3 regions of the Mesorhizobium sp. P3_A8 genome follow, and region 3 is predicted to be linked to each of the others. Evidence: predicted binding sites of a transcription regulator. Region 3 holds the regulator's gene; each other region holds the start of a gene.
The links. Region 3 encodes HrcA, which represses chaperone genes, less so after heat shock. Its sites were predicted from a motif close to GTTAGCACTCNCNNNNNGNGAGTGCTAAC; they were not measured.

Region 1: the regulator HrcA is predicted to act here: its motif matches at 3,622-3,650, upstream of groES (co-chaperone GroES).
Region 2: the regulator HrcA is predicted to act here: its motif matches at 8,627-8,655, upstream of AC1DX4_RS24765 (co-chaperone GroES).

The regions. Positions count from the first base shown of each region.
Region 1 is NZ_JBFUGI010000002.1:134,141-144,571, reverse strand. It holds gene AC1DX4_RS04750 (LysR family transcriptional regulator) at 1-882, opposite strand, end outside; gene AC1DX4_RS04745 (VOC family protein) at 1,008-1,466, shown strand; gene groL (chaperonin GroEL) at 1,546-3,201, opposite strand; gene groES (co-chaperone GroES) at 3,263-3,559, opposite strand; gene AC1DX4_RS04730 (class I SAM-dependent methyltransferase) at 3,788-4,588, opposite strand; gene AC1DX4_RS04725 (hypothetical protein) at 4,674-5,525, shown strand; gene AC1DX4_RS04720 (TetR/AcrR family transcriptional regulator) at 5,557-6,183, opposite strand; gene AC1DX4_RS04715 (MFS transporter) at 6,308-7,495, shown strand; gene AC1DX4_RS04710 (D-arabinono-1,4-lactone oxidase) at 7,501-8,781, shown strand; gene AC1DX4_RS04705 (alanine racemase) at 8,778-9,923, shown strand; gene AC1DX4_RS04700 (bifunctional helix-turn-helix transcriptional regulator/GNAT family N-acetyltransferase) at 9,984-10,431, shown strand, end outside.
Region 2 is NZ_JBFUGI010000011.1:123,820-134,250, forward strand. It holds gene AC1DX4_RS24715 (alpha/beta hydrolase family protein) at 1-1,021, shown strand, start outside; gene AC1DX4_RS24720 (GAF domain-containing protein) at 1,245-1,742, opposite strand; gene AC1DX4_RS24725 (GYD domain-containing protein) at 1,919-2,227, opposite strand; gene AC1DX4_RS24730 (AraC family transcriptional regulator) at 2,441-3,325, opposite strand; gene AC1DX4_RS24735 (AraC family transcriptional regulator) at 3,454-4,338, opposite strand; gene AC1DX4_RS24740 (SDR family oxidoreductase) at 4,529-5,263, shown strand; gene AC1DX4_RS24745 (hypothetical protein) at 5,283-5,582, shown strand; gene AC1DX4_RS24750 (DNA-3-methyladenine glycosylase I) at 5,595-6,164, shown strand; gene AC1DX4_RS24755 (hypothetical protein) at 6,180-6,338, opposite strand; gene groL (chaperonin GroEL) at 6,488-8,116, opposite strand; gene AC1DX4_RS24765 (co-chaperone GroES) at 8,209-8,574, opposite strand; gene AC1DX4_RS24770 (hypothetical protein) at 8,822-9,076, shown strand; gene AC1DX4_RS24775 (DUF1488 family protein) at 9,073-9,339, shown strand; gene AC1DX4_RS24780 (DUF6500 family protein) at 9,340-9,564, opposite strand; gene AC1DX4_RS24785 (hypothetical protein) at 9,629-9,820, opposite strand; gene AC1DX4_RS24790 (hypothetical protein) at 9,832-10,038, opposite strand.
Region 3 is NZ_JBFUGI010000001.1:791,909-802,339, forward strand. It holds gene queG (tRNA epoxyqueuosine(34) reductase QueG) at 1-105, opposite strand, end outside; gene AC1DX4_RS03695 (glutathione S-transferase family protein) at 86-778, opposite strand; gene AC1DX4_RS03700 (undecaprenyl-diphosphate phosphatase) at 938-1,744, shown strand; gene AC1DX4_RS03705 (YraN family protein) at 1,812-2,210, opposite strand; gene rsmI (16S rRNA (cytidine(1402)-2'-O)-methyltransferase) at 2,182-3,096, opposite strand; gene AC1DX4_RS03715 (hypothetical protein) at 3,284-3,469, shown strand; gene AC1DX4_RS03720 (hypothetical protein) at 3,537-3,665, shown strand; gene AC1DX4_RS03725 (low molecular weight protein tyrosine phosphatase family protein) at 3,750-4,073, opposite strand; gene AC1DX4_RS03730 (hypothetical protein) at 4,116-4,439, opposite strand; gene hemW (radical SAM family heme chaperone HemW) at 4,521-5,684, opposite strand; gene rdgB (RdgB/HAM1 family non-canonical purine NTP pyrophosphatase) at 5,681-6,328, opposite strand; gene AC1DX4_RS03745 (VOC family protein) at 6,328-6,738, opposite strand; gene rph (ribonuclease PH) at 6,921-7,637, opposite strand; gene hrcA (heat-inducible transcriptional repressor HrcA) at 7,829-8,914, shown strand; gene AC1DX4_RS03760 (hypothetical protein) at 8,938-9,135, shown strand; gene AC1DX4_RS03765 (PQQ-dependent sugar dehydrogenase) at 9,232-10,431, shown strand, end outside.

The DNA of each region.
Region 1 (10,431 bases), on a different contig from region 3:
CGCCTTCATCGCATCGATAACAGCGCGCAGCCCGGCCGACATGTTCTGCCGGCTCGGATAATAGAGGTAGAGCCAATCTTCAGGAGGACACCATTCGTCCAGGCAACGGATCAGCTTGCCGTCGAGAATGTCGCGCTCGGCTCGGTTCTCCCAGACATAGGCCAGCGCTACACCAGATAGCGCGGCTTGTACCATCAGCTCATGGTCGTCGAGTGCGATCGGGCCATTCGGATGAAAGGCGATGGCCTCGCTCTTCAACTCGAATTCCCAGGGGTAGTGCGTGCCGTTTGGGTACATGTTCTGAACGCAGACATGATCGCCGAGATCGCGCGGCGTCTGGGGCAGGTTGCGATTGCGGAAATAGTTCGGCGAGCCAACCACCGCGAAGCGCAGTCGCGGCTTGACCTTCACGGCGATCATCCCTTCCCGAAGACTCTCGCCCAGCCTGATGCCCGCGTCGAAGCCCTCTTCGACAATGTCGACCAGCCTGTCGGTCGCCGCGATCTCGATCTCGAGATTGGGATTGTTTGTGATGAGCGGTCCAATGATTCCACCGAGGACGAAAGGTGCAATCGAGTTCGGCACGTTGATGCGCACTTTGCCGAACGGCGTGTCGCGGAACTGGTTGAGGGCATCGAGTGCCGCGCCAATATCGCCGAAGGCCGGTGCCAGCCGCGCTTGCAGCATCGCCCCCGCATCGGTCAGAGACACGCTGCGCGTCGTGCGATTGAGCAGTCGAATGCCGACGCGTTCCTCGAGATTACTGACTGAATGGCTGATCGCCGAAGCGGTGACGCCGCGCTCCTCCCCCGCCCGGCGAAAACTGCGGTGGCGGGCCACCGCATCGAAGGCGGCAAGTTCAGAGAGGTCGGTCGTTCGCATTGATGATTTTTACTCAGGAGTATCGATAGAATTATCACTCTAATCGGTGCAATTGAATTGCGCCATCCTCTCCTCGTCGCCGCAGGCAATCGCTCCGCGGCTCGCGATCAAAAGGAGAGACTGAGATGACTGATTTCCCGATCCCCGCCAAAAACACCTCTTCGGTTTTTGCCAACATGCGCGGTCATCACGTGGCGCTGCGCGTCCCCAACTACGAGATCGCCAAGAGCTGGTATGTCGACAAGCTCGACTTTCGCGTCGTTCACGAATGGCCATTTGCCGACGAGCAGCTCGCCTATCTGGCGCCGGCCAATGACGATCATTTCATGATCGAATTGCTGGGAGGCGGTGATCCGCTGCCGATCGATGCGCCGGCATACAAGGATCTCGCCGATAGCTTGCGCTATTCCGGCTATCACCATTTCTGCATCAACGTGGCCGACATCGACGCAACGGTTGCCGAACTGCGCAAGCGCGGCGTCACCATCGTCACCGAGCCCTTCAAGCTCGACGACATCAGCCGCAAGCTGGCCTTCTTCGCCGACCCATTCGGCAATCTGATCGAACTTGCCGAGGTCGTCTGATGGCGACATGCCCATTAGAAACGAAAAAGGGCGGCATCGCTGCCGCCCTTTCCGTATCTGAGGCTGATGGAAGCGTGGGTTAGAAATCCATGCCGCCCATGCCGCCCATGCCGCCGCCGCCCATGCCGCCAGGCATGCCGCCGCCAGCCGACTCCTTCTTCGGAGCCTCCGCGATCATGGCTTCGGTGGTGACGAGCAGGCCGGCGACCGAAGCCGCGTCCTGGAGAGCCGTACGGACAACCTTGACCGGATCGACGATACCCATGGCGATCATGTCGCCATATTCGCCGGTCTGGGCGTTGTAGCCGAAGGTCGCGCCCTTGTTCTCAAGGATCTTGCCGGCAACGATCGATGCTTCCGCACCGGCGTTGGCCGCGATCTGGCGGGCCGGAGCCTGCAGCGCACGACGAACGATGTTGATGCCAGCAGCCTGGTCGGCATTGGCGCCGGTGGCCTTGATGTTGGCCGAAGCGCGCAGGAGAGCGACGCCGCCGCCTGCAACGATGCCTTCTTCCACGGCCGCGCGGGTCGCGTTGAGGGCGTCATCGACGCGGTCCTTCTTTTCCTTGACTTCGACTTCCGTCGCACCGCCGACGCGGATCACCGCAACGCCGCCCGCCAGCTTGGCGAGACGTTCCTGCAGCTTCTCCTTGTCGTAGTCCGAAGTGGTCTCTTCGATCTGCTGCTTGATCTGGGCAACGCGGCCCTGGATCTCGGCCTTCTTGCCGGCGCCGTCGACGATGGTGGTGTTCTCCTTGGAGATCGACACCTTCTTGGCGCGGCCGAGCATGTTGAGGCCGACGTTTTCGAGCTTGATGCCGAGGTCTTCCGAGATGACCTGGCCACCGGTCAGGATGGCGATGTCTTCCAGCATGGCCTTGCGGCGATCACCGAAGCCCGGAGCCTTGACGGCGGCGATCTTCAGGCCGCCACGCAGCTTGTTGACGACCAGCGTGGCCAGAGCCTCGCCCTCGACGTCTTCCGAGATGATGAGCAGCGGCTTCGAGGTCTGCACGACGGCTTCAAGAACCGGCAGCATGGCCTGGAGGTTGGAGAGCTTCTTCTCGTGCAGCAGGATGTAGACGTCCTCGAGCTCGGCAACCATCTTGTCGGCGTTGGTGACGAAGTAGGGCGAGAGGTAACCGCGGTCGAACTGCATGCCTTCGACGACTTCGAGTTCGGTCTCGGCGGTCTTGGCTTCCTCAACGGTGATGACGCCTTCGTTGCCGACCTTCTGCATCGCTTCCGCGATCATCTTGCCGACCGACTCGTCGCCATTGGCCGAGATCGTGCCGACCTGGGCAACTTCCTCGGAGGTCTTGATCTTCTTGGCAGCCTTGCCGAGAGCCGCGACGACTTCGGTGACGGCCAGATCGATGCCGCGCTTCAGGTCCATCGGGTTCATGCCGGCGGCAACGGCCTTGTGGCCTTCCTGGACGATCGACTGCGCCAGAACGGTCGCGGTCGTGGTGCCGTCGCCGGCGATGTCGTTGGTCTTCGAAGCAACTTCGCGGACCATCTGCGCGCCCATGTTCTCGAACTTGTCTTCAAGTTCGATTTCCTTGGCGACGGTGACGCCGTCCTTGGTGATGCGCGGGGCGCCGAACGACTTGTCGATGACGACGTTGCGGCCCTTGGGGCCGAGCGTGACCTTCACCGCGTCGGCGAGGATGTTGACGCCGCGCAGCATGCGCTCGCGGGCATCACGGGAGAATTTTACGTCTTTAGCAGCCATTTTTTAGCTCCTGGCAGGGGCTTGGGGTAAGCCCGAATTCAGTTGACGGTGAGGCCGATAATCAGCCGATGATGCCCATGATGTCGGATTCCTTCATGATCAGAAGGTCTTCGCCATTGAGCTTGACTTCGGTGCCCGACCACTTGCCGAACAGGATGCGGTCGCCAGCCTTGACGTCCAGCGGGACCAGCTTGCCAGCTTCGTCACGAGCGCCGGAGCCGACAGCGATGATCTCGCCTTCCTGCGGCTTTTCCTTTGCCGTATCCGGGATGATGATCCCGCCGGCGGTCTTGGATTCGGATTCGACCCGGCGAACGACCACGCGGTCATGAAGCGGGCGGAACTTCGACTTTGCCATTTTTTCTTCCTCGATGAGAACGGTGAGAAACAGTTCCTCTATCCGGCGAAGCCGGACATGTGGTTAGCACTCACCAAGGGCGAGTGCTAACGTGGCGCTGAAATAGGCCGCCGACCTCGCAGAGTCAAGGCGCGCGGGGAGGCGCAATGGCGGGAAATTTTTCTCGTGCAGCCGCGCGATTGCGCAAAATAAGGCTTGCCGCCCGAACGCTGCCCGATCTCCCGAGTTTCAAAGTCGAGGAGCAGGCGATCCAAGAACCAGAAGCGGGCACCGTTCGGCCAGCGGATAGGAGCCGCTCGGCACGATGCGTACGTCGCCGAACCAGCTGTTCGCCTCGTCGATCAGCATGGCCAGCGTCGCGAAGCTGTAGCTTATGTCTGAGCCGGCATAAACATCGACCGTGTTGATCGACGTCATGCTCCATCCCGTCCGTGTGGCAAGAATTTCCCGGTCGGGGAACAGGATGTCGAACGTGTCGCGGATCGTTCGCACCTTGATTGCGAAATCGCAGTCGTCGCTCGTGCACGCCATCGCGATGCGCCATTTGAGCGCGTGGAAATTCTCGACCCCGCCGGCCAAGACCAGCGCCTCGATGCCGCGCAGGTCCTCCGCCGCTTCCGGCTGTGCAAAAACGCGGATCGCCGCACGCCTGCCGGGCTTCAGCACCCTTGCGATTTCGGCAAACAGCGCATGGCGGGCGGCTCTGGAATCGACCGCCGACAGGCAGCCGTCGCCGATGACGGCGTCGAAGCTTGCCCGCTCCACGGGGAGGCTGAGCCAATTTCCCGCCATCGCCCTTCGCGAGGCGTTGTCGCCGGCCCAAACCCCGGAAATCATGGTTGCCGATTGATCGATCGCCAACATCGACCTGCCCAGGACTGCCAGTTCGGGGGTCACGCCGAGCAGAAGGACATCGGCATTTCCGAGATCAAGTTCGCGATCGAATATGCCGACGGTTTCCGCGGTTGGCCGCAGCGGAGCGTCCAGCAGCTTCCAGTGCCGATGATAGTTATCCCAATGATTTGTCATTCAAACCCGTTGGAGCCAGGAAAGTCTGGCATCGATCGATTAGAGCCGCTTAATAGAAGCGGGCATTGAAGCCAAGGGGAAAGCCGTGTCGCGCATAGTCGTCATAACGCATGAGCACGACCGGTTTCTGGGTAAGCGCAACCTCCTGTTGCGCAGGGGCAGCCCCTATCTGCTTTTCGATGTTCTGGAGCACCTGAAAAGGCGTGGCCATTCGGTCCGGATTCAGCAGGGCCCGTCAAAGACACAAGACGCCGATATCGCGGTTCTGCATGTCGATGCGACGCTGACACCGGCGGATCATGTCGCCTATGCCAAGCGGTTTCCGTTCTGCCTCAATGTCGGTGCGTCCGATATCTCCAAAAGGCGGATCAGCGGGGCTCTGATATCAGAAGACGACAGCTGGCATGGCCCGGTCATCGTCAAGAGCAACCTCAACAATCAGGGTATTCCGGAGACACTCCTCAACCGGCGATCGAAACGCGCGGGCAAGCCGCCGCCTTTTCCGCATCTGCCAACCCTGCAGCGCTATGAGGTCTATGGATCTCTCGGCGAGGTTCCAGACAGCGTCTTCGAGAACGATGACCTGGTGGTGGAAAAATTCATTCCGGAACGAGAACCCGACGGCTTTGCGGCGCGTTTCTGGGTGTTTTGCGGCGAGCGCGAGCGCTGCACCCGCTACGTCTCGCCGAACAGACTGGTCAAGGCATCGGAAACGATTCGGCGTGAGCCCGTCCCGGTTCCCGACGAAATGCGCGAGCGGCGGCGCGAACTCGGCTTCGACTACGGGAAATTCGATTTCGTCATGCATGAGGGCAGGGCCATCCTCCTCGATGCCAACAACACTCCCGGCCGTCCCCAGAACCTCGTGAAAATGTTCGCGGCTGGCGCTGCCGATCTGGCTGACGGCTTCGAAGGCCTCATCCGCCAGGCGAGATAGGCCACGACGGGCTGATCGTCATGGCGCCGGTCTAGAGAAACAGCCGCAATTGGGTGTGGATGATCGACCGGTAATCCTCAATGGTCCGGCAGCTTTCCGCTCCGCCCTCCGCAAGCGCCAGACGCACCACGCCACCGGCGAGCTGGAAGATCAGCAACACGATGCGTTCGAACTGCTCGTGCTTCTGCGGCTCAAGCAAAGCGATGACATGGTCGCAGAACATCCTGGCCTGATATCGAGTTTCGGCGATGTCGAGATTCTTGAGCGCCTTGTCGGCCTGGATGGCGTTCTGCAGGTCCTGGATGGCGGGATCGCCGGCCACGCGGCTGTGATAGTCGTCAAGCAATCGGTCGGCGGCGGCGATGACGTCCTTGGCTTCGCGGACATCGGCAATGATCGCTGTCAATCGCGCGCGGCTGACCTCCGAGAACCGCTCATAGAGCATCGCCAGGATCGCCGACTTGTTGGGGAAGTAATGATAGACGGTGGCGATCGGGCCGCCCGCCAGCATGCCGACCTCCTTCATGGTGACGGCATCGATGCCCTTTTCGCCGATCAGCCGCATGGTCGTCGACAGGATGGCGTCGATACGCTCACGGCTGCGCTCCTGCTTGGGCTTGCGCCTCGGTTCGGTCGCTGTTCGCGTTGCTTGCGTCATGCACCGGTCTTTCGCACGAATTGCCAAATTCTGGTTGACAAAAAAAATGATCAAGTATCAGTTTCTGAAATGCTGACAGATTGTCAGCTTTTTTGCCGTGCGGCAAGGACGTTGGGAGGCGCCTTTGACTTCGACAAGTACCGGCCATGCGGGCGATGGCGACTGGCTGGTCGGCAATCCGACCAGTGGGCAGCTTGCCTCCGCCTTGTGGATCGGCTCGGTCGGCCTGCTCATTCTCGGCCTGCAGCCCGTGCTGCTCGGCGCCCTCTACACCGAAGGTCATGTCAGCGGCGATGAGCTGGCGCTGGTCGCCACCGCCGAGATGATCGCCATTGCGATTGGCTCGGCGATCGTTGCGATGCTGCTGTCGGCCCACAACATGCGCTGGAAAAGTGCGGTCCTCCTGCTCCTGCTGGCGCTCGCGAATGTCTGCACGGCCTATGCCGCCGGCGCCAATACGCTGATGGCGGCGCGCGCGCTGGCCGGCCTTGCCGAAGGCGGCCTTGTCGCGGTCGCCACGGAACTGATTGCCCGTTCGCGGCGGGCCGAACGCATCGGCGGCTTTTTCGTCACTATGCAGACGCTGGCGCAATGCGCTCTGGCGCTGCTGCTGGCGCTCTATGTCATCCCGGCCGCCGGATCGGCTGGCGGCTTCCTCGTTCTCGCGGTCGTCTGCGTCCTGTCGCTCGTGGTCGCCTTCATTGTCCCCGCTGATTACGCCGATCTGCCGAAGGACGAGAATTTGGCCAATGTGCTGACGGTTCCGTCGATCACCGCGCTGCTGTGCGTCTTCTGCTACTTCATGTTCTTCGGCTCGGTCTGGGCATTTCTGGAGCCGCTTGGCGCTCAGTTCGGCATCGATGGCCGCACCGTCGGCCTGATCGTTTCGGCCAGCCTCGCAGTGCAGGTCCTGGGCGCGATGACGGCGACCGTGTTCGAGGCGCGTATCGATTATCGCATTGCCATTGTGGTGATCGGTGTGGTGGCGCTTTTGTGTTCGCTGGTTCTCGCCAGCGGACCTGGCCTCACCACATTCTGGGTCGCTGCCCTGGTCATGGGTTTTATCCTCCTGTTCATCGTGCCCTACCAGATCAGGCTGGCGATCACCGCCGACGAGACACGTACGGCCGTGCTGCTGGTGCCGGCCGCGCAACTCTTTGGTCTGGCGATGGGGCCTGTCGCAGCGTCCCTGCTCATCGACGGCAAGGATTTTCGCCCGGTTCCGGAATTCGCCGCTGCCAGTGCCCTGGCCAGCGTGGCGCTCCTCGTCGTATTTGTCTTCGTGGCGCGGCGTCGCCGGGTTGTTGCGTGAGCGCCATGTCGAACATCTGGAGCAACTGGTCGGGCTTTGTCACTGCCGAACCTCGGCTGATCGCCAGTCCCGTCGATGCCGGCGAACTCGGCGATCTCATTCGCACCGCGCCCGGCCCGGTACGCGTCGTCGGCGCCGGTCATTCTTTTACGCCGCTGGTCAAGTCGCAGGGCACGATCCTGTCTCTGGAAAAGCTGGAGGGGCTGGTCTCGCATGACGCTGAAAAGCATCAGGCGCGCGTGCGGGCAGGGACGCGGCTCGGTTCGCTCATGCACATCCTGCAGGATATCGGCCAGGGCCTACCCAATATGGGCGATATCGACCGGCAGGCGATTGGCGGCGCGCTGGGAACCGCCACCCATGGCTCGGGATCGACGCTCGGCGCCTATCATACGCAATTGGAGACGGTGCAGATCGTCGATGGTCTTGGCAAGGTCCGCGAATTCACCAGGGCAGGGGATCAGGACACGATACACGCCATCGGCGTTGCGCTCGGTGCCTTCGGCGTCTTGAGCGAAGTGACGCTGAACAACATCGCGACCTACCGGCTGCGCCGCCGCAAATGGGTGCTGCCGATCGCCGACATGCTGCGCGACTTCGAAAAGATGATGACCGCGCACCGCTCGGCCGAATTCTACTACATTCCGTTCTCGGGCTATGCGCAGTTCATCGCCAGCGACTTCAGCACCGAGGCGACCACCACGCGCCCGACCGAGGATGATGAAGGCTCCTTGCTCACGCTGCGTCGGCTGCGCACCGGGCTTGCCTGGCTGCCGTCGCTGCGCCGGCGGCTGATCCTGGGCGCTGTCGCGAAAGTGCCCTCCGAGGATTATGTGCAGGATTGGCTCAACGTCTATGCCAGCGACCGCCAGACCAAATTCAACGAGATGGAATATCACCTTCCATTCGAGGAAGGGCCAACGGCGCTGGCCGAAATCATCGAGCTGACCGAAAAGCGCTTTCCCGAAGTCTATTTCCCGATGGAGGTGCGCAGCGTCGCGGCCGATCAGTTCTGGCTCTCGCCCTTCTACAACAGGCCTACCTGTTCGATCGCCATCCACCATGATGCGGCGAGCGATCCGCTGCCGTTCATGCAGGCGGCCGAGCCGATCTTCCGCAGATATGGCGGCCGGCCGCATTGGGGCAAGATGCACAGCCTGAAGGCGGCGGACTTCAAGAAGCTATACCCGCGCTGGGACGATGCCATGGCGGTGCGCCGCGACATCGATCCGCAAAACCGCTTCGTCTCGCCCTATATGGCTGGGCTGTTCGGCATCGAACAATGAAGGCTTATTTCGCCTCGCTTTCGGGTGCATTGAAGCAAGCCGGCATCTTCCAGCCCTGCCTGCTGCTCGACCTCGATCGGCTGGATGGCAACATTGCCCAGGTGAAGGAGAGGGTGGACCCCAGTCTTGCCGTGCGGCTGGTTGACAAGTCGCTCGCTTGCCTGCCGCTGCTTTCGCATATCGGCAAGACGCTCGGAACCGATCGCTTCATGACTTTCCATCCACCGATCAGCGCGGCGGTGCTGAAGGCGTTTCCGGATGCGGATCTGTTGTACGGCAAGCCGATGCCGGTCGAGGCGGCAAGGGCGGCGCTGGTGAAGGGTGACGCCGACTGGTCGCGTGTCTGCTGGCTGATCGATACGCAGCAGAGGCTGGCGGAATATGGCGCTCTCGCTGCCGAACTCGGCATCGACCTGCGCATCGCCTTGGAAATCGATGTCGGTCTGCATCGCGGCGGGTTCGCTGAACCGGAGGCTTTGTCGCAGGCGTTGAAGATGCTGCCGGCGCACAAAGGGCTGCGCTGCGAAGGCGTCATGGCCTATGAGGCGCATGCGCCGCATATTCCCGGCCTGTTCGGCGGGGCGGCCCAGGCGTTGGCGCAAGCCTCGGAACGGGCCGCCGCTTTCATTGCGCGCCTCGGCACCGACCAGCGAAGGATTCTCAACATCGGTGGCAGCAAGACTGCGCTGCTTCATCACGGTGGCGCTGCCAATGAAGTGTCGATGGGTTCGGCCTTCGTGCTGCCCAGCGATTTCGACACAGCTGGTCTCGAAGGTTTCCAGCCGGCAGCCTTTATCGCGACGCCGATCCTGAAGGTGGTCGAGCCGATGCTGCCGGGACCGCCGGCCGTTTCCCGCCTGCTGCAGGCGCTCGGCCGGTTTCCTCGCAAGGGCTGCTATCTCTATGGCGGCAAATGGATGGCCGAGCCGGTCTTTCCCGATGGCATGAAGACGAACGGCCTGCTCGGCCTGTCTTCCAACCAGCAATTCATGGGCCTGCCCGCCGACAGCGCCGCCAAGCCCGGCGATTATGCGTTCCTGCGACCGACGCAAAGCGAGGCCGTGCTGCAGCAATTCGGGCCGATTGCGGTGTTTTCCGGCGGCAGGCTCGTCGATCGCTGGCCGGTGTTGCCGATGATGTGATCCTTCAGGTAGTTGACTCAGTCAACTAAATGGTCAATTCTGTGCGAACAGGAGATGCCCATGACGATCCACCATCAGCCCAGCAACAATGCGCCCAACAAGCAGCTGATCGATGCGGTCAGGGCGTTCAACCGCTTCTACACCCGCCAGATCGGGCTGCTTGACGAAGGGCTGCTGAAAAGCGCCTTCTCCCTGACCGAGGCGCGCGTGCTCTACGAACTGGCGAACCGTGACGGTCTGACCGCGACCGACCTTGGACGCGATCTCGGTCTCGATGCCGGTTATGTCAGCCGTCTGCTGAAGAAGTTCGAACGCCTTCACCTGATCTCGAGGTCGACGCTGGTTTCGGACGCCCGGCAATCGTCGATTGCGCTGACGCCGGCGGGCAGGAATGCCTTTGCGCCGTTGAACCAGGATTCGCACGACCAGGTCGCGACGCTGCTCGACCGGCTGCCCGCATCGGAACAGGACCGGCTGGTGAAATCCATGCGCACGGTCCAGGCTCTGC
Region 2 (10,431 bases), on a different contig from region 3:
CGTCGTTTCTACACTGCTGATGCAACACCCGGCCAACGCCGGCGACACTGTCGGCGTTCGTCACTTTTCCGCTCCTTCAACCGAGCGCGGTACCGACCTTGATGTGACGGTCTGGTATCCCTCCCAGCCGGGCGGAGAGACGGTCAACCTTGGCGACAGCAAGCTGTTCGTCGGCACCTCAGCCATGCGCGATGCGCCGATATCAGGCGGAAAATTTCCGCTGATCCTGCTGTCGCATGGCGCCGGCCTGGCGGGAAACCCGCAAGCGCTGAGCTGGATTGCCACGCCTCTGGCCAGGCAGGGTTTCGTTGTCGCCGCTCCGACCCATCCGGGCAATACGGGGCTCAACAAATCCGCCGCCGAGACGATGAAACTGTGGCTGCGGCCCGCCGACCTCACGGCGACGCTGGACGCGATTGGCAAGGACGCCTTCTTCGGAGATCACCTCGAGCAAGGTAAGGTGGGCGTTCTCGGTCTTTCCATGGGCGGCAACACGGCACTGGCGATCGCCGGCGCCCGCGTCGACCCGAAACTGCTGGCGGCCTATTGCGATACGGACCGACTCAATGCCTCGCTTTGCCAGTGGATCAGGCAAAGCGGTGTTGACCTGCACGCCATGGATCTGCAGCCCGCCGGCCGCGACAACAGCGACGCGCGCATCCGCTTCGCCATGGCGATCGATCCCGCGCCAGTCGATGTCTTTGATGTCAAAAGCTTCGCGAGCGTCAGGATTCCGGTCGCCATCGTCAATCTCGGCCGGCCGGGAAAAATCCCTGCGACCGCCGACGCTTCCGGGATTGCACAGGCGATTGCAAAGGCAAGCTACGCGACGATCGAAGATGCCAGCCACTACAGCATGTTCGGCGCGTGCAAGCCCGGTGCCTTGGATATCATCGCATCCGAAGAGATCGGTGATCCGGTTTGCGATGATGGGGGTGGTCGATCGCGCGGCGAGATTCATGCGCAGCTGATTGATATGGCGACCGCCGCTTTCACGCGCGCGCTGAAGCCTGAGCAGTAGGCCTGCAAGGCAGCGCTCTACGGCGCCCCCCTCTGTCCTGCCGGACATCTCCCCCACGGGTGGGGAGATCGGCAGTCATCGCGGCCTTCGCCAATCTCCAACGTTGCAGAAAAGAGTGGGGCGCCAAAACGGCCAATCTCCCCCCAAGTGGGGGAGATGTCCGGCAGGACAGAGAGGGGCGCCGTAGAACTCGACACCGAGGCGTTATCTCAACGGCGACCGCTCAATCCTCGAACGAACTCGAGGCGGCATAGATCGCCGCCAGCGTCTCGATGCCGGCCTGGTCGGCCTTGTCGAAACGGCCGGGCAGCGGGCTGTCGAGATCGAGCACACCGAAGACACCTTCATCGTCTTCCAGAAGCACGACCAGTTCCGAGCGCGAATCGGCATCGCAGGCGATGTGGCCGGGGAAATCGTGCACGTCCTTGATCAGCATCGAAGTGCCGAGCTCGACCGCCGTCCCGCAGACGCCCTTGCCGACCGCGATGCGCACGCAGGCCGGCTTGCCCTGGAAGGGTCCCAGCACCAGTTCCTCGTCCGAGGCCAGGAAATAGAAGCCGGCCCAGTTGAGGTCGGGCACCATCTGGAAGATCAGCGCCGCGGTGTTGGCGGCGTTGGCGATCGAGTCGCCCTCGCCTTCGAGCAGCGCCTTCAATTGAGTGGCGAGGTCGCGGTAGAACGCGGCCTTGTCTGACGTGTCGATGGCCTTGGCCGCAAACATGGCTTGTCTCCGTGTTCAGAATCGCGGTTGCGTTTCAGCAAGCTCTCTGCACCAAACGACCACCGCACGATACTAGCTTGAATGCCAGTCGCCGCGAAAGTCGGAAGAAGATGCCCTGTCCGACACTCGGCAGCACGGCATCGAACCGTGCTGCCTTGATCAAGAAAGGAAGGCCATCAGCCGGCGGCTTTGTACGCGCCGGCAGCCTTGTTGGCGGCCGCGAGCACTGCCTTCATGTCGAGTTCTTCCAGTACAACCATCTCGGTCAGCGAGCCGCTCGCTCGCACCGCAAGGGACATGCCAATCCCCGCTGACTGGTCCGGCACCTCGCCATTGACAACGACGTCATAGATGCCGCGCGTGAACATCACGCTGGTCATCTTGCCGCCAACGCTTTCAAAAAGCGCCTTGACCGCAGCCTGCCTGTCCGAGCCTTGCATCAATCCTTTGGCTGCATGAGGCGCATAGTTTGCCAAGATAGTCACTTTCATGGGTATTTCCTCCAAATGTCATTGTCTCGTGCTGCTCCATAATTCGAGCGGCACGGAGTGATTTATTTTTCGGAACAATTGCAGGCGCCCTGGGACGCGTTGGCGACCAAGGGCGCGCTGCGGGCTAAATATGCGCTGAAGCTAATATAATGACAATACCGGACACACCGTCCGCTTCTCGCGATCGGAAGGGACAGCTCGCTATTGCTATTTGAGAGGCAGAAAGAGTTCAACGACCACTTCGTGCAGCGGCCCTTCCGCGACGAGGGACAGGTGTCGTTGGCAATAGACCGGAAAGTCGCGCACTTCCTCGCCGCTGGCCGGAAGCCATTCACGATAGAGGTAAAGTGCTGCCGGCTCGAGATTGTTGGTGTTGCCGGGGTAGCGCAGCACCGCGCAGCGTCCGCCGGGAATGACGCCAGCCTTCATCTGCCCGTCATTCGAATCTATCGGCTGATCGGTGCCGACGCAAATGTCCATGCTGTAGTCGGCCGCGATCGCAGGCTCCCGCTCAGAACGGAAGATGTTGAAGGTCGGGCTTGTCTCGGGCGACAGACCGTGGGCTTTGCGCCAGACGATGAACCGCTGGATGGTGTCCTGGAGCGTCGCCCGATCGCCGCGATGCTCCATAACAGCCACCGGTGTGGGCGGCACATCGCGGATCATCACGTCGTCGGGTTCGAAGATTATCTGCATGAGCGTGTTCCTTGCTTTGTCGAAAGGCCCGAAGGCCATGAGCCACGCTCCCCAGTCGGGAGATTTCCGGAACGACGAAGGCGATTGTCCGAACCGTTGCCGGAAGGCGCGGGCGAAGGCATCCGGGGCGTCGTAACCGGCATCCATCGCAATATCGGTGACGCTTTCGGCGTCGCTTCCGGCAAGCCTGTACGAAGCGCGCTTCAAGCGGGCAAGCTGGACGTAGCGGTGCACGGACACCCCGAAGGTTGACGTGAACTGCCGGTGGAAATGGTATTTCGAGAACGCCGCGACGCCGCTCAACGCTTCCAGATCCAGATCGTCATCCAGATGCTGGTCTATGTGGTCCAGCACCCGCCGCATCCGGGCATGGTAGTTTTCAAGTGCCGCCTTCAACGTCCCGTCCTCCGTGGCGACCCAGTTAGGCGCTGCCAGACATGACACGCTCGACCGATCTTGCGGTTTGACGTGGGATCAACCGGTGCTCGCCAGCGGCCTCTTGCAGGTGCCGGATGTCCGTGATCCTACCGGCTTCCCACCACATCGCGCAGCGGCGGGCGGCCGTAGAGCCGGCTGTATTCGCGGCTGAACTGCGACGGGCTCTGATAGCCGACGCTGTAGCCGGCCGAGCCGACATCCAGGCGCTCGGTCAACATCAACCGCCGCGCTTCGTAGAGGCGCAGTTGCTTCTGGTACTGCATCGGCGTCATTGCCGTCACCGCCTTGAAGTGATGATGCAGCGAGGACGCGCTCATGCCGACATGCTGTGCCAGTTCCTCGATACGCAATGGCCGCGTGAAATTCAGCCGCAGCCATGCGATCGCCTGGGCGACCCGGTTGGTCGGTGTTTCCAGCATGGCGATCTGCAGCAGTGCGGGACCGAACGGACCGGTCGCCACGCGATAAAGGATTTCCTGCTCGATCAATGGTGCCATGGCGGGAATATCCCGTGGCCGGTCCAGCAGGCGCAGCAGCCGCACGACAGCATCGAGCAAGTCAGGCGGCGCCTTGTTGACCGCCACCGCGCGCATGTCGTGCGGGGCGGCCGGCGCCATGCCGATGCGGCCGAACAGGTCCTTCAGCCGCTCCGGCTCGATCCTGAGACCAAGCCCAAGGTTCGGCACCTGCGGGCTCGCCTCCGTCACCCGCGACACGACCGGCAGGTCGAGCGACACGACCAGATAATCGCCAACGCCATAGGTATGGAGTTCCGACCCGAGTGCCAGGCTTTTGGCACCCTGCACGACCAGCGCGAAGCACGGCCATTGCGCGGTGTAGACGCTTTTGTCGGCCGAGGAACGCCGGCTGAAGAACAAGGTGTCGATCGCCGTCGCGCACTCTTCGTCCTCACCCGTGAAGCGGGCGATGATCGACGCCATCTCGCCATAAGGGCCGTGTGCAGTCGTCAAATGGCACCTGAAGTCTTCGAAATCATCATGACGTCGATCATATCCGATCCTGCAATCCCGGCCAGCGGCGACAGCGGATCTTTGCAGGATCATGCATGAATCTTGCAGGATCGCGATAACGCCCGGCGACCGCCCGTCGCATAACGCCACCATCGGGAGCTTGCCTCCCAACCAACAGGCGGAGCCTCTCATGACAAGTTCACCCGGCAAGGTCGTGCTGATCACCGGCGCCTCGAGCGGCATCGGCGCAGCCACGGCCCGCCACCTCGCGGCAAGCGGCCACAGCATCGTGCTCGGCGCCCGGCGCACCGACCGCATCACGGCGATAGCGCAAGACATCGAATTGGCCGGCGGCCAGGCATTTTCCCGAGAACTCGATGTCACCGACCTCGACAGCGTCAAGGCCTTCGTCGCCGCCGCTCATGAGCGCCATGGCCGGGTCGACGTCCTGGTCAACAATGCCGGCGTGATGCCGCTGTCGTTCATGGCGGAACTCCGCGTCGATGACTGGAACCGCATGATCGATGTCAATCTGCGTGGCGTGCTCAACGGCATCGCCGCCGTGCTGCCGGTCATGACTGAACAGAAATCCGGCCACATCGTCAACGTCGCCTCGGTCTCGGGCCACCGGGTCGACCCCACCGCCGCCGTCTACAGCGCCACCAAATTCGCCGTCAGGGCGCTGTCGGAAGGGCTGCGCCAGGAAAGCCGGGACCTGCGGGTAACGGTGGTCAGCCCTGGCCTCACCCGCACCGAGCTGTTCGACGGCATCGCCAACCCGCAGGTCGAGGCCGGCGCCCGTGCCATGCTGGATGATGCCTCCATCCCGCCCGGTGCGATTGCCGAAGCGATCGGCTTTGCCATCGGCCAGCCTGATGGCGTCGACGTCAACGAACTGGTCGTGCGCCCGACGGCGCAAGGCTGAGCACCAACGGAGAGATGACATGACCGAAGCGATCGAAGTGACGACCTTCCGGCTGAACGGCCAGATCTGCGCCGAGTTCATTGCCGCCAACGCCGATATCGACGCCTGGCTGAAACGTCAGCCGGGTTTCCTGTCGCGCCGCATCGCCGAGCGCGACGACGGCACCATTGTCGACGTGCTGATCTGGGGGTCAGCCGAGGCGGGCCGCAAGGCGGCAGGCGGCGTTATGACCGAGATGGGCCACTCGCCGGTGCACGCCATGATCGACCAGCGAACCGTGGACTGGACCGTGGCGCCGGTTCGCCACACTATCGCCTGACGGAGGATCGAGATGGACATTCACGCACATCATCGCTGCGGTTGGGCCGAAGGCGACCCGCTGATGCGCGCCTATCACGACGAGGAATGGGGCGTTCCGCAGCATGACGCCCGCATGCTGTGGGAAATGCTGATGCTGGAAGGGTTTCAGGCCGGCCTCGCCTGGATCATCGTGCTCAGGAAGCGCGACGCCTTTCGCGCCGGCTTCGCCGGTTTCGATCCAAAGAAAGTCGCGCGCTTCGGCCCGGCCGATATCGAGCGGCTGATGGCCGATCCCGGCATCGTGCGCGCCCGCGCCAAGATCGAAGCGACGATCCGCGGCGCGCAGATCTTCTGCGAGATGGCGGAGCGCGGCGAGAGTTTCGCCGACTTCTGCTGGTCCTTCACCGATGGCAAGGTGGTGGAAAACGACGGCCACGGCTTCATCGCCTCATCGCCACTCTCCGAACGGATTTCCAAGGAGATGAAACGGCGCGGCTTCAAATTCGTCGGCCCGACCATCGTCTACGCCTGGATGCAGGCCGTCGGCATCGTCAACGACCACGCCACCGGTTGTTTCAGGCGATCGCAAGTCCAGCTTTGATCCGGTGTCGGTGCCTTACATCGGGCGTTTGGGCTCGCTCTTTGGTGGCGTTGCCGTGTCGGAATCGGATTTCTTGTGCTTGTCGGCGGCAATCCTGCGGATGCGGTCGAAGCGGCTTTCCTCGGTTTTTTCGGTCGTGACGACCGTCTCTGGCTTCCGCACGAACGTGATCATGGATCCGTCTCCTGGGCTAGAGGCCTATGCGCCGGGAGAAATCCCCCGGCGGTAGTCATTTCAACTCCTGTGAAGAGCTGGCTTGGTCGGATTCAGGTCAGATCCGAAAGGTGGCTCCTGAGAAGCCACCTTCGCGGACCAGTTGAATTTTAGTAGCCGCCCATGCCGCCGCCACCGCCCGCCGGTGCCGCATCCTTAGCCGGGATGTCGGTGATCATCGCTTCGGCGGTGATCAGAAGTGCTGCGATCGAGCCGGCGTCCTGCAGTGCGGTGCGCACGACCTTTGCCGGATCGACGATACCCGCCTTGATCATGTCGACATAGGTCTCATTCTGGGCGTCAAAACCCTGATTGTGATCCTTGCTGTCGGTGAGCTTGCCGACGACGATCGAGCCTTCGACGCCGGAATTCTCGGCGATCTGGCGGATCGGCGCTTCGAGCGCGCGCAGCACGATCGAAATGCCTGCCGTCACATCGTCATTGACGCCGGTCAGGCCGGCAAGCGCCGACCTGGCACGCAGCAAAGCCACGCCGCCGCCGGGCACGATGCCTTCTTCAACCGCCGCGCGCGTTGCATTCAGCGCGTCGTCGATGCGGTCCTTCTTCTCCTTCACTTCCGACTCGGTGACGCCGCCGACGCGGATGACGGCAACGCCGCCCGACAGCTTGGCCAGCCGCTCCTGCAGCTTTTCCTTGTCGTAGTCGGAGGTGGTTTCCTCGATCTGGCCCTTGATCTGGGCGACACGCGCCTGGATCGTCGCCTTGGTGCCGGCGCCGTCGATGATCGTGGTGGTGTCCTTCTCGATCAGCACGCGCTTGGCGCGGCCGAGCATCTCGATGGTGACGTTTTCGAGCTTGATGCCGAGGTCCTCGGAAATCATCTGGCCTGCAGTCAGCACCGCGATGTCTTCCAGCATCGCCTTGCGGCGATCGCCGAAGCCCGGCGCCTTGACGGCCGCGACCTTGAGGCCGCCGCGCAGCTTGTTGACGACCAGCGTGGCAAGCGCCTCGCCTTCGACGTCTTCCGAAATGATCAGCAGCGGCCGGCCGCTCTGCACCACGGCTTCGAGGATCGGCAGCATCGCCTGCAGATTGCCGAGCTTCTTCTCGTGGATGAGCACGTAGGGCTCTTCCAGCTCAACGCGCATCTTGTCGGCATTGGTGACGAAATACGGGCTGAGATAGCCGCGGTCGAACTGCATGCCTTCGACGACATCGAGCTCGGTTTCGGCAGTCTTGGCTTCCTCGACGGTGATGACGCCGTCATTGCCGACCTTGTCCATCGCCTTGGCGATCATCTCGCCGACGGTTGCGTCGCCATTGGCGGCAATGGTGCCTACCTGGGCGATCTCGGCCGACGACTTGACCTTCTTGGCCTTCGCCTTGATTTCCGTGACGACGGCGGCAACCGCCTGGTCGATGCCGCGCTTCAAGTCCATCGGGTTCATGCCGGCGGCGACCAGCTTGGCGCCTTCGCGCAGGATCGAGGCGGCCAGCACCGTGGCTGTCGTGGTGCCGTCACCGGCGAGGTCGTTGGTCTTCGAGGCCACTTCGCGCACCATCTGCGCGCCCATGTTCTCGAACTTGTCGGCAAGCTCGATCTCCTTGGCGACGGTGACGCCGTCCTTGGTGATGCGCGGCGCGCCATAGGCCTTATCTATGATGACGTTGCGGCCCTTGGGGCCGAGCGTGACCTTCACCGCATTGGTGAGGATCTCGACGCCGCGCAGCATGCGGTCACGCGCGTCGGTGGCGAATTTGATTTCCTTGGCAGACATGATTTTTATCCAGTTCGGTTGATGAAGGCAGAGCCTCCATGATCAATCTCTGAGCCTCCTTGCGCGTCCCGAAGGACACGCGGGCGCTCTGATCAGGCAGCCTTCTTGGCGGCCACGGTCTTGGCTGCGACGGTCTTGGCGGCCACAGTCTTCTCGGTGGCTGCCTCGCTGTTGTCGATGACACCCATGATGTCGGCTTCCTTCATGATCAGAAGGTCCTCGCCGTCGATCTTGACCTCGGTGCCCGACCATTTGCCGAACAGGATCAGGTCGCCGGCCTTGACGTCGAGCGGCACAAGCGCGCCATTTTCGTCGCGTGCGCCAGGGCCAACGGCGATGACTTCGCCTTGCTGCGGCTTTTCCTTGGCATTGTCGGGAATGATGATGCCGCCCTTGGATTTGATATCGCCTTCGGCGCGCCGGATGACGACGCGGTCGTGGAGTGGCCGAAATTTCATGAAAACTTCTTTCTGGGGCCAGCATAGGCGGCCGCTTCCCCCATATAGGCGCTTTGGCACTCGATAGATAGGAGTGCCAAAAATTATTCGCGGGCTCGATGAAATATTGAAAAGTATTATTTCGGCCGGCGATTCCGTGATATCGCGAATGGCATAAATAATTCAAAAAATTGAATTTTGCCGGTCGAGTGCCTATTTATCGGACAAGTTCACTTTCACGATTTCAAACGCAAGGGAGATTTGTTCGATGGCCGATGGCAATCAGACGATCATGGAAAAAGCTGAAGCCCGCTTTGTCGACAAGCAGAAGAAGACGGCCGAGCGCAACAAGGCAACCGCCGAGTACATGTCGGAGGCAAAGGCCAGGGAGATCAAGACGGCGAAGCTCAGGATTTTGCGGCTGGCCAAGGAAGAGGCCGACCGGGTCGCCGAAGCCCTGAACCCGACGCCGAAGAAGAAGCGCGCGACCAAGAAGGCCGCCACAACGGAGGTCAAGACATGAGCCTCACCTTCCCCAACCGCAGCCGCAGCTATGACGAAGCCGGCAAGCGCATCCGTTTCGTCGGCCATGACGGCATGTTCCAGATTTCCTTCTCGGTCGCTGCCGACGCGATGACCAGGATGCAGCCGGCAACCGCAGCCAACGAGGCAGGCTACCTCGCCACATTCGACACGCAGAGCGGCGCCATCCGCGACGTGGCGTCGAAGGCTTACGACCGCACCCGCAAGAGCATGTATGTGCTGACGGCCGCCGACTTCGGCTGATTAGCCGAGCTCCATGCCCTCGATCATCGTGCGTATCTTCGCGGCCTTTTCGAAATGATCGAGGCGGTGGGTTCTGATCCACCATTCCGCTGCTTCCATCAGCAGCTCGGGGTCGTCATTCCTGTTGGCAAAAAACGCGTAGAACGACACGCCGACGGCAGGCCCTTTCTCGGAGATCTTGCGGTCGCAGACCTCCAGTATCTTTTGCCTCAGGCTCGCTCTCACGGGAATCCTCTGGTTTTGGTTCGGCGGGGTCTTGGCCCAGCCTTTGAGCCGGCAGCCGGAACGTTCAATCCTTGCGCTCCGCCCTCTCCCGGCGCCTGACGTCGCGCACATTCATCTGCACGACCATGTCCTCGGCCTCGCGCGGGCCCATCCCGACCATCACTTTTTGCCTGACCACGGCTGGCTGGCCGGTGAAGACGTCGACTATGGTCCAACTCTGGGGAAGCTCCATGCGCAGTGTGTAGCGATTGGCCATGCTGGCTTACCTCAGCCCTGCATCATGAAAAACACCGCTCCCAGGACCAGCACCGTCCAGGCGATCACCGACAATTTCAGCACCATGCCGCCATGCGCGGTCAGAACTTGCCGCAAGCGCGGCACGATGCCTGCCGAAGCGACCGGTGCCGGCACAATGGCGACGGATGCCTTGGCGCCCAGTTTCCCAAAGACCGGCAGCAGTGACGGTTCACGCACGAAAATGACCTCGAATGTCGGGGAAAGTCGGAGCGAGCATGCTCGCGCCCTTCCATAGCACTCTTTTCGCGAGCGCCCTGCATGCCAAATGCAGATAGGCGGTATTAACGTCGGCCCTGCTGCTTCATGGCCGGAACCGCACAAATCCGCTGCGACAAGCGGTCCAGCGAAGGTTCTCGACTATATGATTGTGTGGAGGCCTCGCCTCGGGATCGAACCGAGGCTTCAGAGATTTGCCGTCTCCAGCGTAGCCGCTCCGCCACGAGGCCATTGCCGTTGACCTAACGGGGAAATGCTTGCGGAAAAGTTAAGCCCGAAGGCGGTTCTGTCAACACTTTGCGAAATGCCGCTTGGCGGTGTCGTTCCATCGCTTTCCGCCAGGCTCCATGCTGC
Region 3 (10,431 bases):
GATCGCATCGGGAGAGGTGACGGCAACGGCATCGAAGCCGGCGCGATGCGCCTCCGCGTCGATCAGCGCGCGCAGTTTTGCGGCGTCAGAAGTCGAGGTCCGCATAATGCGACACCGGCGACAGGCCGCGCACGCGGTCGGTCAAGAGCGGCCTAAACGAGGGCCGCGACTTCACCCGCGTGTACCATTCGCGCGCAGCAGGGTGTTCGCGCCAGTCGATCTCGCCGAGATAATCGAGCACCGACAGCGTCGCGGCGGCCGCCAGGTCGGCATAGGTGACCCTGCCGCCGGCCAGCCAATGGCGGGTGCCGGCCAGCCAGTTGGTGTATTTCATGTGCTGGCGGATATTGGCGCGTGCCGCACGGATGGCGCCCGAATCGGGCGAACCGCCACCCGCCGTTTCCGGCATGACCGGCTTCAGCACGCGTTCGCGCACCAGATGCCTTGTGACCTCGCTCTCGGCCTTGTTGAGGTACCAGTCGGTCAGCCGGCGGATTTCGGCGCGCTGCATCGGGTCTTCGGCGAACAGCCGTTTGTCGCGCTTCAAGACGCCGCGCGTCTCGTCGAGATATTCAGCGATGACGGTTGCGCCGACGATCGGCACGTCGCCCTCGGCGAGCAGGATCGGCAGCGTGCCGGCCGGGTTCAGCGCCAAAAACTCCTTGCGCCGCGTCCACGGCTTTTCCTCGATCAGCGCCAGCTCCTCGCCATACTCGCCAAAGGCAAGGCGGACGAAGCGGCAGGTGGCGAACATGGGGTGATGGAAAAGCGTCAGCATGGTTCCGCGATGATAAAGCGCACTGGCGAATCGCCGGGCGCACCGGTAAGTCTTGGCCGCCCGGTTAGCGGGCCGTCAGGGTGTTGCGACCTATAGGGGGACTTCAACGCCATGACAAGCAAACCGTTCTGTTAGCCGTCGCGCAAAGCCGAGGTAGCCATGGAAAGCCAGACCATCGTCGAAGCCCTGCTGCTCGGCCTGCTGGAGGGGCTGACCGAGTTCATTCCGGTGTCCTCGACCGGCCATATCCTGCTCGCCGGCCATTTCCTCGGCTTCCATTCGACCGGCAAGGCCTTCGAGATCCTGATCCAGCTCGGCGCCATCCTGGCGATTCTAAGCGTCTATTTCCGCCGCCTGTGGCAGATGCTGCTCGATCTGCCGCATGACCGGCTGACGCGGCATTTCGTCATTGGCATCCTCATTGCCTTCCTGCCGGCGGCGATCATCGGCGCGCTGGCGCATGATTTCATCAAGACCGTGCTGTTCGAATCGCCACGGCTGATCTGCATCATGCTGATCATCGGCGGCGTCATCCTGCTGGCGGTGGACCGCATGAACCTGAAACCTGTCTACCGCGACGTCGAGCGCTTCCCGACCCGGCTTTACCTGCAGATCGGGCTTTTCCAGTGCCTGTCGCTGATCCCCGGCACCTCGCGCTCCGGTTCGACCATCGTCGGCGCGCTGCTCTTGGGCGTCGACAAGCGGGCGGCGGCGGAATTTTCGTTCTTCCTCGCCATCCCGACCATGGTCGGCGCCTTTGCCTTCGACCTGTTCAAGAACCGCAACGTGCTGAGCAGCGCCGACCTGCCGATCATCGCCGTCGGCTTCGTCGCAGCCTTCATCACGGCCTTGGTGGTCGTCCGCTACCTGCTCGACTACGTCTCGCGCAACGGCTACTCACTGTTCGGCTGGTGGCGGCTGGTGGTGGGGATTGTCGGCCTGGTGGCGTTGTTTATCTGGGGGTGAGGTGAGGAGTGGTCCGCGACCTCCTCGACTTCGTCATCCACGGGCGGAGCAAGGAACGGCTCTCCCACTAATTCCGCCCATAAAACGCGTTCTCGACATGCACCGGCCAGCGCCACGGCAGCACCGCGACCATGTCGAAGCGCATCGACAGCTTTCCATAATCCGCCTGGCGCGACAGCCAGATATCGGCGGCGCCCTCGATGCGGCGCTCCGCTTCGTGGCCGATCGCTTCCATCGCCTCCATCAGCGTGCGACGCGCCTTGACCTCGACGAACAGCACCAAGTCGCCGCGCCGAGCGATCAGGTCGATCTCGCCGAAGCGGGTGCGATGGCGGCGCGCCAGGATGCGGTAGCCCTTCAGCATCAAAGCTGCCGCCGCCAGCCATTCGCCGCGATGGCCGCGCCGATAGGCCTTTTGGCGGCTGGCGCTCGGCCGCTCAGCCACCGTCGCCTTCTCCTGAGGCATCCTTGAGCTCCAGCAGCCGCCGGTAGAGCGCCTGCTTCTGGCCGCCGGTCATCTTGGCGGCTTCCGCCGCCGCCTTGGAGGCCGGCATTTCGGCGGCGAGCGACAACAGCAGCCGGTCAATATCGGCCGGCTCGTCCGGCTTGGCCTCGGCGGGACCGACGCAGACGACGATCTCGCCTTTCGGCGTGTCGGCCGCCGCATAATGGTCGGCCAGCGCCCGCAGCGTGCCGATGCGCATTTCCTCGAAGGTCTTGGTCAATTCGCGGCCGATTGCGGCCTTCCGCTCACCGCCGAGGACTTCGACCATGGCGCCGAGCGACTCGGCCAACCGGCGCGGCGATTCGAAGAAGATCAGTGTTGCCGGCACGGCTTTCAGGGCTTCCAGCCGCGTCAGCCGCTGGCCTGATTTGACCGGCAAAAAGCCAGCGAACAGGAAGGCGTCCGACGGCAGACCGGATGCCGTCAGCGCGGCAAGCGGCGCCGATGGACCGGGGATCGGGACGACGCGAATGCCATGGTCAATCGCCTCGCCGACCAGCCGGTAGCCGGGATCGGACACCAGCGGTGTGCCGGCATCGGAAATCAGCGCCACGCTCTGGCCGGCCTGAAGGGCTGATATCAGCTTCGGTCCGGCCTCGCCGGCATTGTGTTCGTGATAGGCCGTGGTGCGGCGGCGGATGCCGTAACGGTCGAGCAGCACGCGCGACACCCTTGTGTCCTCGCAGGCGACGATGTCGGCGGCGGCCAGCGTCTCCAGCGCGCGCAGCGTGATGTCGGCGAGATTGCCGATCGGGGTCGCCACCAGATAGAGCGCCGGCTCGAGCGGGCGGGCGAGGATTTCGGTCTGCCCGACCACGTAGCTGCGCCTGCTCGTCTCATCGGTCACTGATCAAGTCTCCGTTCAGCCCTGTTTGGCCTGCCAAATCTTGTTTGGCCTGCCAAATCTTGTTTGGCATGGCTGGCGCGGCCTTGCAAAAGCTGTCGTCGATGTAAGGAACTCGCCATTCCTTTGCCACAGTAGGGAACGAAACCGGCATTGGCAGATTTAGCCCCTGATTCCCCGGGAGGACAGGATGGACAGCCTTAAGATACAGGATGCTTTCGAGCCTTACTATGCCGGCCGCAAGCGCGTTGCCGCCGCCAGGGACAAGCGCCTGCCAGCCAAGACCGACACCAGCCTGACCAAGCAGGCGACAACCGCCTTGCCGACGAATGTCAGGCTTTCCGACAACGAACCCGACAGCACGACGGAGCACTGACCGGACGATGCCCAATCGCTTCGATATATTCATCACCCGTCTTGAAACAAAGAGCGCCAGAGACGGCGTGCCCCCGCATCCTATGAACGACCAGCACAGCGTTCGCCGCGAAAAGGCCGACGCCAAACCGGCCCGGAACGGAACGGCGCATGCCGAGAAGGATCGCGGCAAGCGCCGTTTCAAGCACGACGCCTGACCATAGCGCCCGCCGCGATTGCTCTCGTTTCGTCATCCTGAGCGAAACGACGCGGCGCAGACCCGAGGATGACGAAGGTCTGGTTCAGCCCAGATACCGTGAAACACGCGCCTTCAGAAGCTCAATCAGCTCCAAATCCATGAATTCGTAATCGTCCGGTATGTCGAGACAGATGACGCGGGCCTTTTTCAAGCTCGTCTTGAATTTCTTCTGCAGCTTGGTGCGGTGCGCCTTTTCCATGACGAAGATGATGTCGGCCCACTCCACCAACTCATGCGTCAGCGGCGTGTCGGCATCATGGTTTGTCCCGGCCGACGCAACCTCGATATCCCGGCGCGTGGAAAACACCTGCTCCGCGGTCGGGCTGCGCAAACGGTTCTGACTGCAGACGAAGAGGACGTTTTTCACCAGCTCGTGGCTTCCTGGTTCAGCGACCTTGCGGCTTCGGCACTACTCATCGAACATTTCGCGTATCGACTTGGTCAGCGGTATGTACTGGTCAAGCGTCAACCCGTAGAGTTCAAACTCCACCGCGTGCTCGCGCGGCAGTGCCCTCAGATTTATGCCGACATAAGCAAGAAAATTCCGAATTACATCGAACTCAGTCATGCCTGAGGGCTTGTGTCTCGATATAATTTTCTGATTTTTGATAATTACTGCATCGGCTTGATAAAAATCCTCGTCGGCCTGTGGCTTCGAAATTTCGGTCAATCCAAACTCGAAGACATCATCCGTGTTCACCGTGCGCAACGTCTCATGGATCAGATACTTCATGGCGCACCCACATCGGAAACAGCGTAATGGTTTTCAGCCAAGCCCACAGTGTCTTTGCCTGAGCAGAAACTACCTTTTGGCCTAGCGCGCCAGGTCCGCGACCACGGCGTCGAGCACGATCATGCCGGCCGGCGTGGCGCGCAGCCGCGCATTGCCGATCGGCGCCACCAGCCCCTCGCCCTGCAGCACCGACAGCCGCGCGCTCGACAGGCCGCGGCCGGAAAACGCCTCGTAGCGCGAGAGGTCGATGCCTTCGGCCAGACGCAGCCCCATCAGCAGGAATTCGTCGGCCTCTTCCGAGCGGGTCAGGATTTCACCACCGGTGACGCCATGGCCCTTGGCCTCGACGAGATTGGCCCAGGTTTCCGGCATCCGCTCGGCGATCGTCACCGTGCGGCGGCCATGCTCGACGAAGCGGCCATGCGCGCCGGGGCCGACGCCGACATATTCGCCATAGCGCCAGTAGGTCAGATTGTGCCGGCTCTCCGCACCCGGCCTGGCATGGTTGGAAATCTCATAGGCCGGCAGGCCATGCGCCGTGGTGATCTCCTGCGTCAGCGCATAGAGGTCGGCGGCGTGGTCGTTGTCGGGGATGATGAATTTCTTCGCCGCATGCAGCGCGTGGAACGGGGTGCCTTCCTCGATGGTCAGCTGGTAGAGCGACAGATGGTCGGCGGCATGGCTGATCGCCTGTTCGAGCTCGGCCTGCCAGTCTTCCGGCGTCTGGCCGGGGCGGGCATAGATCAGGTCGAAGGACAGGCGCGGAAAGATCTCTCGGGCCAGGCCGATGGCGTGCAGCGCTTCGTCGACATTGTGCAGCCGGCCGAGGAAGCGCAAATCCTTGTCGTTCAGCGCCTGCACGCCGAGCGAGACGCGATTGACGCCCGCCGCCCGGTAGCCGCGAAACCGTTCGGCCTCGACCGAGGACGGGTTGGCCTCCAGCGTCACCTCGATACCGTCAGGCACCGTCCAGTTCTTCGCCACGGCGTCCAGCACCCTGGCCACGGTTTCGGGCTTCATCAGCGACGGCGTGCCGCCGCCGAGGAAAATGCTGGTCACGTCGCGCGGCCCGGTGCGCTGGCGCATCGTCGCCAGTTCCGCCTCGAAGGCGGCGGCAAAGCGCTCCTGGTCGACCGGCTGGTGGCGGACATGGCTGTTGAAGTCGCAGTAAGGGCACTTGGCCGCGCAGAACGGCCAATGGATGTAGACGCCGAAGCCGGGCGTCCGGTCGAGCAGCATGCTCATGCCTCTCCCAATCTCGCTTTGGCGAATTTCTGGAAGGCGCGGGCGCGGTGCGACAGCGCTGTCGCCTGGCCGGGTTTCCAGCCGTGCTTTTCCTCGGCGCTCATCTCGCCAAACGTTTTTTCGAAACCATCGGGCAAAAACACCGGATCGTAGCCGAAGCCGAGCTCGCCACGCGGCGGCCAGACCAACGTGCCTTCGGCCTCGCCGCGATAATATTCAGCCTCGCCATCGGGGAAGGCGAGGCAGATGACGGCGACAAAGCGGCCCTTGCGCTGTTCGGCCGAGGCGGCGCCGACTTCCTGCAAGGCCACTTCGGTGCGCTGCATGGCCATGGCGAAATCGCGCGAACCGTCCGGGGTTTCGGCCCAGTTGGCGGTGTAGACGCCGGGGGCGCCGTCGAGCGCGTCGACGCAAAGGCCGGAATCGTCCGACAGCGCCGGCAGGCCGGTCGCCTGTGCGGCGGCCAGCGCCTTGATGTAGCCGTTTTCCTCGAAGGTGGTGCCGGTTTCGTCCGGCTCCGGCAGGCCATAGTCCTTGGCCGATTTGGCCTCGAAGCCGAACGGCCCCATCAAATCGGCGAATTCGCGCAGCTTGCCGGCATTGTGGCTGGCAACGACGATCTTCCTGCCATCAAGAGTATGCATCAAAGGCCCCAGATTCTCGGCTCGGCGAACTCGATCGAATTGCCCGAGGGGTCGCGTATATAGATCGAACGGCCGCCTTGCGGCCATCCGAATTCGCTTTCGATGGCGATTCTTTTCGCCGCCAGATGCGCTTTCCAGCCGGCGATTTCGTCGGCGGTTGCCGCAAAGCAGAGATGACCTTCGCCGACCGTGCCATGCGGCGGCACCGGTAGCCGGGCATCAGGTGCGGGCGGCACTTTCGTCGCCTCGGCGTTGAAGACGAGCAACACGCCGGGGCCACAGCGAAAGAAGAGATGGCGGCCTTCGACCTTGCCGAGGAGGGGGAGGCCGAGGATGTCGGTGTAGAAGGCTTCAGCGGCTGGCAAATCGGTGACGTAGAGAGCGGATTCAAGAATGGCGGAGGGGATCACGAGGCGCCCCCCTCTGGCCTGCCGGCCATCTCCCCCGCAAGGGGGGAGATTGGCAGCGTCAAAGCTGGCTCATGGCTTGCAATGTCGGTGATTGGCGAAACCCGCGACCACAGCCGATCTCCCCCCTTGCGGGGGAGATGGCCGGCAGGCCAGAGGGGGGTGCCTTGGCTCGGCATCGAAAACTACGCCACCGCCATCTGCTGCAAACTCACCAGGCGTTGAATGCCCTTCTTGGCGAGGCCCATCAATTCCCCGAACTGATCCTCGGAAAACGGCTCGCCCTCGGCGGTGCCCTGGATCTCGACGATGCCGCCCTTGCCGGTCATGACGAAATTGGCGTCGGTGCCGGCCGAGGAATCCTCGAGATAGTCGAGGTCGATGACCGGCTGGCCGTCATGGATGCCGCAGGAAATCGCCGCGACGTGGTCCTTCAGCACCTTGGCAACGCTCGCCATCTGGCGTGCTTCCATCCAGCGCAGGCAGTCATACAGCGCCACCCAGCCGCCGGTGATCGAGGCGGTGCGGGTGCCGCCATCGGCCTGGATGACGTCGCAATCGACGGTGATCTGCTGTTCGCCCAGCGCCTGCAGATCGACCACGGCGCGCAGCGAGCGGCCGATGAGGCGCTGGATTTCCAGCGTGCGGCCGCCCTGCTTGCCGGCGGAGGCCTCGCGGCGCATGCGCTCGCCGGTAGAGCGCGGCAGCATGCCATATTCGGCGGTGACCCAGCCCTTGCCGGAATTGCGCATCCAGCCCGGGACCTTTTCCTCGAGGCTGGCGGTGCACAGGACATGGGTATCGCCGAACTTCACCAGGCACGAGCCTTCGGCATGCTTGGAGACGCCGCGCTCGAAGGAGATGGCGCGCATTTCGTCGAATTGGCGTTTGGAGGGGCGCATTCAGGCTTCTTTCTTGTCACTTTTTGGAATCTTGGCCGGCTTGTAGCCGCATGGGGCGCATGGCGCAAAGGAAAATGGCCTGACGACCCCGCCCCGATGATCTGACACAGACACCGGGTGATCTGACACAGACACCGGGTTGCGCGGCCCCGGCGTAGGTCTATATCTTGAGACCGGAGGTTTTTGGCCACATGACCAAAGCAGTCGCCGAACCCAGTCTGCTGTCGCCCGCTCTGCAATCGCTGGATATGCGCTCGCGCGACATCTTCCGGCGCATCGTCGATTCCTATCTCAGGGATGGCGAACCCGTGGGCTCGCGCAGCCTGTCGCGCATCCTGCCCTCCTCGCTGTCGCCGGCCACCATCCGCAACGTGATGAGCGACCTCGAGCATCTCGGGCTGATCTACGCGCCGCATATTTCGGCCGGACGGCTGCCGACGCAGGCCGGCCTGCGTTTCTTCGTCGACGCCTTCATGGAACTTGGCGACCTCTCCGACGAGGAGCGCCGCACCATTGAGGCGCAGGTGCGGGCCTCCGGCTCGGGCGCGACGCTGGAACACATGCTGACCGAGGCCAGCCAGATGCTGTCGGGCATGTCGCGCGGCGCCGGCCTGGTGCTGGCCGCCAAGAACGAGGTGGCGCTGAAGCATATCGAATTCATCCAGCTGGAGCCGACCAAGGCGCTTGCCGTGCTGGTGTCGCAGAATGGCGATGTCGAAAACCGCGTCGTCGAACTGCCCGCCGGCATCACCGTCTCGCAACTGCACGAGGCCTCGAATTTCCTCAACGCGCACATTCGCGGCCGTACGCTGGCCGAGGCGCGGGTCGAGATCGCCCGTATCAAGGAAGAGACCAGGGCCGCCCTCGACACGCTGTCGCAGGACCTTGTCGAGAAGGGGCTGGCTGTGTGGGCAGGCGCCGATAGCGGCCTGCCGGCGCGGCTCATCGTGCGCGGCCGCGCCAATCTGCTCGAAAACGTCACCGCCCAGGCCGATATCGAACTGCTGCGGCACCTGTTCGAGGACATGGAGACGCAGGACGGGCTGATCCAGTTGCTTGACCTTGCCGAGGAGGGATCGGGCGTGCGCATCTTCATCGGCTCGGAAAACAAGCTGTTCTCGCTGTCGGGTTCGTCGCTGGTGGTCGCGCCCTATCGCGACAAGGATGCCCGCGTCGTCGGCGCGCTCGGCGTCATCGGCCCGACCCGGCTCAACTATGCCCGCATCGTACCGATGGTCGATTATACGGCGCAGCTGATTTCCCGCATGCTCCGTTGAGCTGAGAACCGAGGAGAAAAAGAATGGCGCTCGAAGAATTCAAGGCCCGGATCAGCCTGCTGCTCGAGGAGATGGTCAACCAGCCGGAGGACCAGCACGAGATCCAGGAACAGCTGCGCGAAAAGCTGCAGGAAATGCGCGCCATGGGCCTGCCGCTGCCGGCCGATCTCGTCGCGCTGGAAAAACGCCTCGACGACGATTTTTTAGCTGCCGGGACATAGACCGGAAACCGGACTTTCGCTTCCAGCGCATCGTGTGAGGCGGAACCCGGGGACAAACCGGCCGTTGGTTTCCTTCGCGACCCGATGGAGGACAAAATGATCCGATTGGCCGGACTGGTGCTTCCCGCCCTCTTTCTCACAGCCACGGCATTCGCCCAGCAGGTGGACCATCCGGTGCTGAAGGGCGCGGCCGCCTTCGGCGACTGGCGCGCCGACAGACCGGGCGTGCGCCGCCTGATCAAGCCGGAAGACCTGCCCAAGCCCTATGTCACCAAGTCCGCCTCGAACGGCGCCGGCCTTGCCGACATGCCGGCAGGCGCGAAACCGCAATTGCCGCCGGGTTTCTCGGCCGAGCTGATCGCGTCCGGCATCGACAATCCGCGTGTCGTGCGCGTCGCACCCAATGGCGACCTGTTCGTCGCCGACAGCGAGGCCAACCAGGTCCGCGTCTACCGCCTGGCCAAGGACAGCGCCAAGCCCGCCGAAGACGGCATCTTTGCCGGCAATCTCAACCAGCCCTATGGCATTGCCTTCTATCCGCCAGGCGATGACCCGCAATGGGTCTATGTCGCCAACAGCGACAGCATCGTGCGCTTTGCCTACCGCAAGGGCGACCTGAAGGCGTCAGGCGAACCGGAAACCATCGTCGACAACATTCCCTCGAACCATCACTGGACGCGCGACATCGTTTTTTCGCCTGACGGCAAGACGCTCTATCTGTCGGTCGGCTCGGGTTCGAACGTCGCCGAGGATATGGGCAAGGCGCCGGATGGCGGCCTGGACGCGTGGGTCAAGGCGAAGCCGCTGGGCGCCACCTGGGGCTCCGAAGAAGGCCGCGCCGACGTGCAGGCCTTCGACCCGGACGGCAAGAATGGCCGCATCGTCGCCACCGGCCTGCGCAATTGTTCGGGCATGACCGTCCAGCCGGCGACCGGCGCGCTGTGGTGCGTCGTCAACGAGCGCGATGCGCTCGGCGACAATGTGCCCACCGAATACGCCACCTCGGTCAGGGACGGCGCCTTTTACGGCTGGCCCTGGTACTATATCGGCAACCACGAGGACCCGCGCTACAAGGGCGCGCGTCCCGATCTTGCCGGCAAGGCAACCATTCCCGACGTGCTGATGCAGGCGCATTCGGCGCCGCTCAACATCGCCTTCTACGACCGCAAGGACTTGCCCGCCGACAGCGGCTTTCCCAAGGAATACAGGGGTGACGCCTTTGTCGCCCTGCACGGTTCGTGGAATCGCGGCAACAGGACCGGCTACAAGGTCGTCCGCTTGCTGTTCAGGGATGGC